One region of the Streptomyces sp. NPDC051217 genome, then DNA from elsewhere that is predicted to be linked to it. Evidence: riboswitches for the same ligand, from Rfam matches in the RefSeq annotation. Region 1 holds a riboswitch; the other holds the start of a gene.
What was found. Region 1 has a riboswitch for thiamine pyrophosphate ahead of ACIBBB_RS21895 (thiamine ABC transporter substrate binding subunit). Riboswitches for the same ligand answer to the same signal wherever they lie in the genome.
Positions count from the first base shown of each region.

Region 2: another riboswitch for thiamine pyrophosphate. It lies ahead of thiO (glycine oxidase ThiO); the one in region 1 lies ahead of ACIBBB_RS21895 (thiamine ABC transporter substrate binding subunit).

Region 1 is NZ_JBITEV010000009.1:275,813-280,018, reverse strand. Features, by position in the region: gene ACIBBB_RS21900 (ABC transporter permease) at 1-949, opposite strand, end outside; gene ACIBBB_RS21895 (thiamine ABC transporter substrate binding subunit) at 1,108-2,202, opposite strand; TPP riboswitch at 2,283-2,407, opposite strand; gene rlmN (23S rRNA (adenine(2503)-C(2))-methyltransferase RlmN) at 2,463-3,575, opposite strand; gene ACIBBB_RS21885 (phosphatidate cytidylyltransferase) at 3,751-4,206, opposite strand, start outside.
Region 2 is NZ_JBITEV010000004.1:117,044-121,249, reverse strand. Features, by position in the region: gene ACIBBB_RS11870 (Rv2175c family DNA-binding protein) at 46-411, opposite strand; gene ACIBBB_RS11865 (NAD(P)/FAD-dependent oxidoreductase) at 525-1,688, opposite strand; TPP riboswitch at 1,852-1,966, shown strand; gene thiO (glycine oxidase ThiO) at 1,963-3,222, shown strand; gene thiS (sulfur carrier protein ThiS) at 3,328-3,540, shown strand; gene ACIBBB_RS11850 (thiazole synthase) at 3,546-4,206, shown strand, end outside.

The DNA.
Region 1 (4,206 bases):
AACGCAGCGCCCGGTAGTAGTCGAAGCCGTACCCGGCGGGGCCGTCGAGCGACCGCTCGATCAGCACGCCGAGAGGCAGCAGGATCAGAAGGAGGACGGTGCCGAGCACGCCGGCGAGCAGCGCCCACTGGCCGACTCCCCGCGGCCTGCGCACCGTCTGCGCGGGATCGACCAGTTTCAGGGTGGTCTCCCGCCTCCGTACGGTCCAGGCGTGCAGGGCCAGAATCGCGCCGACGGCGGCGAACTGCACCATCGTCAGAACGGCGGCGGTGGGCAGATCGAGCAGCTGCGCGGTCTGCCGGTAGATCTCCACCTCCAGGGTGGAGTAGGCCGGACCGCCCAGGATCTGGACGATGCCGAAGGAAGTGAAGGTGAAGAGGAACACCATCAGCGCCGCGGCGGCGACGGCGGGGCCCAGTGCGGGCAGCGTGATCCGCCACCATGCCACGAGCCGCCCGGCACCGAGCACCCGCGCGGCCTCCTCCTGACGGGGATCCAGCTGCGCCCAGAGGCCGCCCACGGTGCGGACGACCACCGCGTAGTTGAAGAACACATGCGCGAGGAGGATCGCCCACACCGTCGTGTCCGCCCGCACGCCCCACAGTTCGTCGAGCAGCCCGCCGCGCCCCAGCAGCGCGAGGAACGCCGTACCGACAACAACGGTCGGCAGGACGAACGGCACCGTCACGACGGCGCGCAGAAGCTGTTTGCCGGGGAACTCGAAGCGCGCGAAGACGTACGCACCGGGAAGCGCGATCAGCAGGGTGAGCGCGGTGGAGACCGCGGCCTGCCACGTCGTGAACCAGAGCACCTGCCCGATGTCGGGCCGGCCCAGCACGTCGCCGAACCTGCCCCAGTGCCAGGAGCCGTCCGCCTTCAGCCCCCGGCCGACGATCGCGACGACGGGGTAGGCGAAGAAGACCGCGAAGAACGCGACGGGCACGGCCATGAGGCAGAGCCGTACGGCGCTCCCCCGGCGCCGCGCGGCACGCACCGCGGCGCCGGCGTCCCGGCCCCGTCCTCGGCCCGGCCGCCGAGCTGACTTCCCGACTACCGGCCCCGTAGCCGTACGCGTGCTCCGCTCGCCCTTCCGGGCGGCGTCCGCGCCTACTTGACGACGAGTGAGGACCACGACTGGATCCACTCGTCACGGTTCTTGGCTATCTTCTCCGGGTCCATGGTCTGCGGCATATCGACGACGGCGCCGTGGTCGGTGAAGAGCGCCGGCAGCTTCGCACCGTCGACGACCGGATTCACGAACATGTTGAGCGGCATGTCCTCCTGGAAGGTCTTGCTCACCAGGAAGTCCAGCAGTGCCTTGCCGCCCCCCTCGTTCTTCGCCCCCTGGAGCAGACCGGCGAACTCGATCTGGCGGAAGCAGGTCCCCGTGGCGACGCCGGTCGGCGCCTCCTGGGGCTGCGGTTCGGCGTACAGGACCTCGACGGGCGGGCTCGACGCGTACGAGACGACGAGCGGGCGCTCCGCCTTCGCCTTCTTGCCGCCGGCCGAGCCGGAGAAGTCCTCGTTGTAGGCCTGCTCCCAGCTGTCGACGACCTGGACGCCGTTGGCCTTGAGCTGCTTCCAGTAGTCCTGCCAGCCGTCGTCCCCGTACGCGGCGACGGTACCGAGGAGGAAGCCGAGCCCCGGTGAGGACTGCCCGGCGTTCTCGACGACGAGAAGGTTCTTGTAGGCGGGCTTCGTCAGGTCGGCGAAGGACTCCGGCGGCGCCAGCTTCTTGTCCGTGAAGTACTTCTTGTCGTAGTTGACGCAGATGTCGCCGGTGTCGACAGGGGTGACACGGTGCTCGGCGTCGTCGAGCCGCACGTCGGCGCGGACCTGGTCGAGACCCTTCGCCTCGTACGGCGTGAACAGGCCGTTGTCGAGAGCGCGCGAGAGGAGCGTGTTGTCGACGCCGAAGAAGACATCGCCCTGTGGGGAACCCTTCGTGAGGATCTCCTTGTTGAGCGCCTCGCCGGCCTCGCCGCTCTTCAGCACCTTGACGGTGTAGCCCGTCTGCTCGGTGAACTCCTTCAGTACGGAGTCCGAGGCCGCGAAAGAGTCGTGGGCGACGAGCGTCACGCTCTTGGACTTCGCCCCGTCCGACGACCCGGCGTCCTCGGACCCGCCGCCGCACGCGGCGAGCGCGGAGACTCCCAGCGCCGCGGCGACGGCGCCGACCGCCATCTTCTTCGTGGTACGCAACTGAATTCCTCCTGGGGTGTCCAGGAGAAGACGCGGCCCTGCCCCGCACCGGCGGACCGGAACAGGGCAGGGCGCAACAGCATGAGTGATGACCGAACTTCCTACCCAGAATGACCTGGGCGAGGTTCAGAGGGTCTGCGATCGTGAGGCTCTTCCCGAGCCTCTGCCGCACTCTCAGCGCTGTGGCGCTCCCCTGTCGGAATATGTAATTCGTTCGAACCCCAGAGTACATGGACCTCAACGGGGCCCCTACGCCGCACTCAGCGCTCCGTCGCCGCCAGCTGACCGCATGCCCCGTCGATCTCCTGGCCGCGGGTGTCGCGCACCGTTACGGGCACCCCGTGGGACGCGACGGCCTCGACAAAGGCCTTCTCGTCCTCGGGGCGGGAGGCCGTCCACTTGGACCCGGGCGTCGGGTTGAGCGGGATCAGATTGACGTGTACCCGCTTCCCTTTGAGCAGCCGCCCCAGCAGATCGCCCCGCCACGCCTGGTCGTTGATGTCGCGGATCATGGCGTACTCGACGGAGATGCGGCGGCCCGACTTCTCCGCGTACTCCCAGGCTGCGTCGAGCACCTCCCGCACCTTCCAACGGGTGTTGACCGGCACGAGGGTGTCGCGCAGTTCATCGTCGGGCGCGTGCAGCGAGACGGCGAGGCGGCACTTGAAGCCCTCGTCGGCGAAGCGCAGCATCGCGGGCACCAGGCCCACCGTCGAAACGGTGATGCCCCGTTGCGAGAGACCGATGCCGTCCGGCTCGGGGTCGGTCAGCCGGCGGATCGCCCCGACGACGCGGCGGTAGTTGGCGAGTGGTTCGCCCATACCCATGAAGACGATGTTGGACAGCCGGGCGGGCCCGCCGGGGACCTCGCCGTCGCGCAGCGCGCGCATGCCGTCCACGATCTGGTGCACGATCTCCGCCGTGGACAGGTTGCGGTCGAGGCCCGCCTGCCCCGTCGCGCAGAACGGGCAGTTCATGCCGCAGCCCGCCTGCGAGGAGATGCACATGGTGACCCGGTCCGGGTAACGCATCAGGACGGACTCGACCAGCGTGCCGTCGTGCAGCCGCCACAGCGTCTTACGGGTGGTGTCGTCGTCGCAGGAGATATGCCGCACCACGGACATCAGGTCGGGCAGCAGCTCCGTGGCGAACTTCTGGCGCGCGGCGGCCGGGATGTCCGTCCACTCGGCGGGGTCGTTCGCGAACCGCGCGAAGTAGTGCTGCGACAACTGCTTGGCACGGAACGCCTTCTCACCGAGCGCCGCGACGGCCTCGCGACGTTCTTCCGGCGTGAGGTCGGCGAGGTGCCTCGGCGGCTTCTTGGCGCCACGGGGCGCGACGAACGTGAGCTCTCCGGGATTGGGCGGTGCCATGAGCTGTTTTCTCCTCGGTACGACGAGGCCGGTGTTCCCCGCCGGCTGCGGGAGAGACGTGGGCACACTGCCGGTGCCAGGAGACCTCATGTGACGGGCTCCGCGACCGCGGAGCGCAGTAAGGCCCGCCGTCCAGGACGGCGGGCCTTACCAGGGTAACCGGTAGGGATACGACTCAGCCCGAGCCGACGAAGACCACCAACAGCAGCCACACCACCGGGGCCGTCGGCAGAAGCGAGTCGAGGCGGTCCATGATGCCGCCGTGACCGGGCAGCAGCGTGCCCATGTCCTTGATCCCGAGGTCCCGCTTGATCATCGACTCGCCCAGGTCCCCGAGCGTGGCACTGGCGGCCACGGCGAGACCGAGCAGCAGCCCCTGCCACCAGGTGCCGTCCTCGATGAGGAACTGCATGCACAGCGCACCGGCCGCCATGGCGAACCCCACGGCGCCCAACAGGCCCTCGCGGGTCTTGCCGGGGCTGATGCGCGGCGCCAGCTTGTGGCTTCCGAAGCGCCAGCCGATCGCGTACGCACCGGTGTCGCTGACGATGGTCAGAACCAGGAACGTCAGCACGCGCTGCGCGCCGTCGTCCGCCTTGAGCATCATCGCGACGAAGGTCGCCAGGAAGGG
Region 2 (4,206 bases), on a different contig from region 1:
GCGGGGCGGAGCGCCCCGCCCCGCGTACGGCCGGTGGTGGTGTCGTCAGACGGCGAGCGCCTGAGCGCGGCGCTTCACCTCCGTACCGCGATTCTCGCTGAGGGCCTGCGCGGGCGTGCCCGGCAGGGACGGGTCGGGAGTGAAGAGCCACTCAAGCATCTCTTCGTCGGTGAAGCTGTCGTCCCTCAGGAGCGTCAAGGTCCCGGCGAGGCCCTTGACGACCTTGTTGCCGTCGATGAAGGCGGCCGGCACCTGAAGCGCGCGGTTCTCCCCGCGGCGCACGGCGATCAGCGTGCCTTCCTTCACCAGCTGACGCACACGCGTCACCTCGATATCCAGCATCTCGGCGATATCGGGCAGGTGAAGCCAGGCAGGGACGAGAGCATCGATCTTTGCGTCAATCTCAGTCACAGGACAAGCCTGCCATCCCGGACTGACAGTCGGAAGCCGAGCCGGGCACCGAACGGGTCGCCGGGCACCGCGTCGGCCGGGGGACGACAGCGCGGGGGCGGGATCGGCAGAGGTCAGAGAACGGTCGATTTCAGCGGTACGGCGGGGTCGGCCGCCCACTCGGTGTCGATCCGCGCGCCCGACGCGACGAGCTTGCGGCCCTGCGCCAGATCACGCGGCCGGCCGACGGTCATCAGCGCCACCAGCGCCCCCTCGCGCAGCCACAGGACCGACCAGGCGGCGGTCGCCGGGTCGCCGCGCCACAGCAGCGTGTCGGCCCGCGCGTGGTGGCCCGCGTACTGCACGAAGCGGCCGAACTGTTCGGACCAGAAGTACGGCACGGGGTCGTACGGCTCGTGGGCCTCCCCCACGATGTCGGCGGCGACCGTGCGCGGCCCCTGGAGCGCGTTGTCCCAGTGGTGCACCAGCAGCCGCTCGCCGTAGCGGGCCGAGGGGAAAGAGGCGCAGTCCCCGACCGCGTACACGTCGGCCCGTGAGGTACGCAGCCGGTCATCGGCGGTGACGGCACCCTCGGGGCCGGTCACGATGCCGGAACCCGCCAGCCAGCCCGTGGCGGGTCTGGCGCCGATGCCCACGACGACCGCGTCCGCCGCCAGTTCGCGGCCGTCGGCGAGGAACACCGTGCCGGGCCGGACGCCCGCCACGCGCGCGTTGGTGAGGAGTTCCGCGCCGCTCTCCGCGTACCAGTCCTCCATCGGAGTGGCGACCTCGGCCGGCAGTGCGCCGGCGAGCGGACGGTCCGCGGCCTCCACGACGGTGACCGCGCAGTCGGCCTCCCTGGCGGCGGTGGTGAACTCGGCGCCGATCCAGCCCGCGCCGACCACGACGATCTGGTTCCCGCGGTCCAGGATGGGGCGCAGCCGCGCGGCGTCGTCCAGGGTGCGCAGCAGATGGACACCGGGCACGTCCTTCGCGCCGGGGAGCGTGACCGGTTCGGCGCCGGTGGCGAGGACCAGTACGTCGTACGGGACCGGCCCCGCCTCCGTGTCCACCTCGTGGTCCTCGGGGCGCACGCCGGTCACTTCGAGCCCGAGCCGCAGCTCCAGGGAGAGCGCGTCGAAGTCCACGTCGAAAGCCGAACCCTCCGCCGTCCCAAGGAGGACGGCTTTGGAGAGTGGGGGCCTGTCGTAGGGCTGGTGGGGCTCGGCTCCGACGAGGGTGACGGGGCCGCCGTACCCCAGTTCGCGCAGTGCGACGGCGGTCTGCACACCCGCCATGCCCGCGCCGACGATGACGGTGCGCCGCCCGTCCGCCTGCTTCCGCTGCTCGTTCACCTGATCACCTTAAGGACCCGGCCGGGACGACGACTCCCTTACAGGGCACGGCGACCGGGGGTTACCCTGACCCGGAAGCACTTATCGGCAGTAGCGAACAAGAGACTTCACACCTCGCGGGAGCCCGTACGCACCGGGCTGAGAGGGAGGCTGACGCGGCCTCCGACCGTACGAACCTGATCCGGGTCATGCCGGCGAAGGGAGGAGCTGGACGCCCATGCGCTCATCTCACGTTCCGTTGGGGGAATCCGGTCCGGAGCCGTCTCCGGGCAGGTCTCCGGACCCGTCCGCCGGCCCAGGTCCCCGGCACACCGACGTCCTGGTCGTCGGGGGCGGCGTCATCGGCCTCGTCACCGCCTGGCGCACGGCGCAGCGCGGGCTCCGCGTCACCGTCGTCGATCCCGAGCCGGGCGGCGGGGCCGCCCAGGTCGCCGCCGGGATGCTCGCCCCCGTCAGCGAACTCGACCACGGCGAGCAGACCCTGCTGGGACTGAACATCGCCTCGGCGCGGCTCTATCCCGACTTCGTCGCCGAGCTGGAGTCCGCCACCGGCCAGGACACCGGCTACCGCGCCTGCGGCACGCTCGCGGTCGCTCTCGACACCGACGACCGCGCGCGACTGCGTGAACTCCACGCCCTCCAAAAGAGGTCGGGTCTGGAGTCCGAATGGCTCACCGGACGCGAGTGCCGGCGGCTGGAGCCGATGCTCGCTCCGGGCGTACGCGGCGGCCTGCGGGCCGACGGCGACCACCAGATCGACCCGCGCAGGCTCGCGGCGGCCCTCGTGACGGCCTGCGAGCGGGCCGGGGTGGTCTTCCACCGGGCCTGGGCCGAGAGGCTGCGGGTGGTTCGGGACCGGGCCGCCGGAGTCACCGTCGGCGGCGGCGCCGATCTCGACGCCGAGCAGGTCGTCATCGCCGGTGGCAGCCTCAGCGGACGGCTCGCCGGAGTGCCGGACGACGTCCTGCCGCCGGTACGGCCCGTCAAGGGCCAGGTCCTGCGGCTGACGGTGCCGCGCCCGTACGCGCCGTTCCTGTCCCGGACACTGCGGGCCGAGGTCCGCGGCAGCCACATCTATCTGGTGCCCCGCGAGAACGGCGAATTGGTCGTGGGCGCCACGAGCGAGGAGCTCGGCTGGGACACGACGGTGACGGCGGGCGGGGTGTACGAACTCCTGCGCGACGCCCATGAACTGCTCCCCGGCATCACCGAACTGCCGCTCACCGAGACCCGCGCCGGGCTGCGGCCGACGTCACCGGACAATGCCCCCCTGCTCGGGCCGACCGCCCTGCCGGGCCTGCATCTGGCCACCGGGCACCACCGCAACGGGGTGCTCCTGACGCCCGTCACGGGCCAGGTGATGGCCACCGTGCTCACGACGGGCGAACTCCCCGACGACGCACGACCCTTCACACCGGACCGCTTCTCGCCCGCCTTCGCGCCCCGCCCCTCGCCGGGCCTCTCCCCCGCCGTCTGACGTAGGTCAGGAGCAGCACGCATGACAGACACCGTGAATCCGTCCGTGAATCCGTCGGTGAACCCGCACACTGATCCGTGCGTCGATCCCTCCGCCGATCCGCCCGTGAACCCCTCCGTGACCGTCTCGGTGAACGGAGAGGCCCGCGTCCTCGCCGGCCCCGTCACCCTCGACGTCCTCGTCGCGACCCTCACCCCCGCCCCGTCGGGCGTCGCCGCCGCGCTCAACGAGACCGTCGTCCCGCGCGGGCGCTGGTCGGCCACCACCCTGTCCGACGGCGACCGCGTCGAAGTCCTCACCGCTGTCCAGGGAGGCTGAACCAGATGTCCGACGACAGGCTCGTCATCGGCGGCACCGCCCTCGACTCCCGGCTCATCATGGGGACGGGCGGCGCGCCCAGCCTCGACGTACTGGAAAGGTCGCTGACCGCGTCCGGCACCGAACTCACCACCGTCGCCATGCGCCGGCTCGACCCCACCGTGCAGGGCTCAGTGCTGTCCGTGCTCGACCGCCTCGGCATCCGGGTGCTTCCGAACACGGCGGGCTGCTTCACCGCGGGCGAGGCCGTCCTCACCGCCCGGCTGGCGCGTGAGGCGCTGGGCACCGACTGGATCAAGCTCGAAGTGGTGGCCGACGAACGGACACTGCTGCCCGACCCGATCGAACTGCTCGACGCCGCCGAGACGTTGGTGGACGACGGCTTCACCGTGCTGCCGTACACCAACGACGATCCCGTGCTCGCGAGGAAGCTGGAGGACGTGGGCTGCGCGGCGATCATGCCGCTCGGCTCCCCGATCGGATCGGGTCTGGGCATCCGTAACCCGCACAACTTCCAGCTGATCACCGGCCACGCGCGCGTGCCCGTCATCCTGGACGCGGGTGCGGGCACGGCGTCGGACGCGGCGCTCGCCATGGAGCTGGGCTGCGCCGCGGTCATGCTGGCGTCGGCGGTCACACGCGCCCAGGAGCCCGTCCTGATGGCCG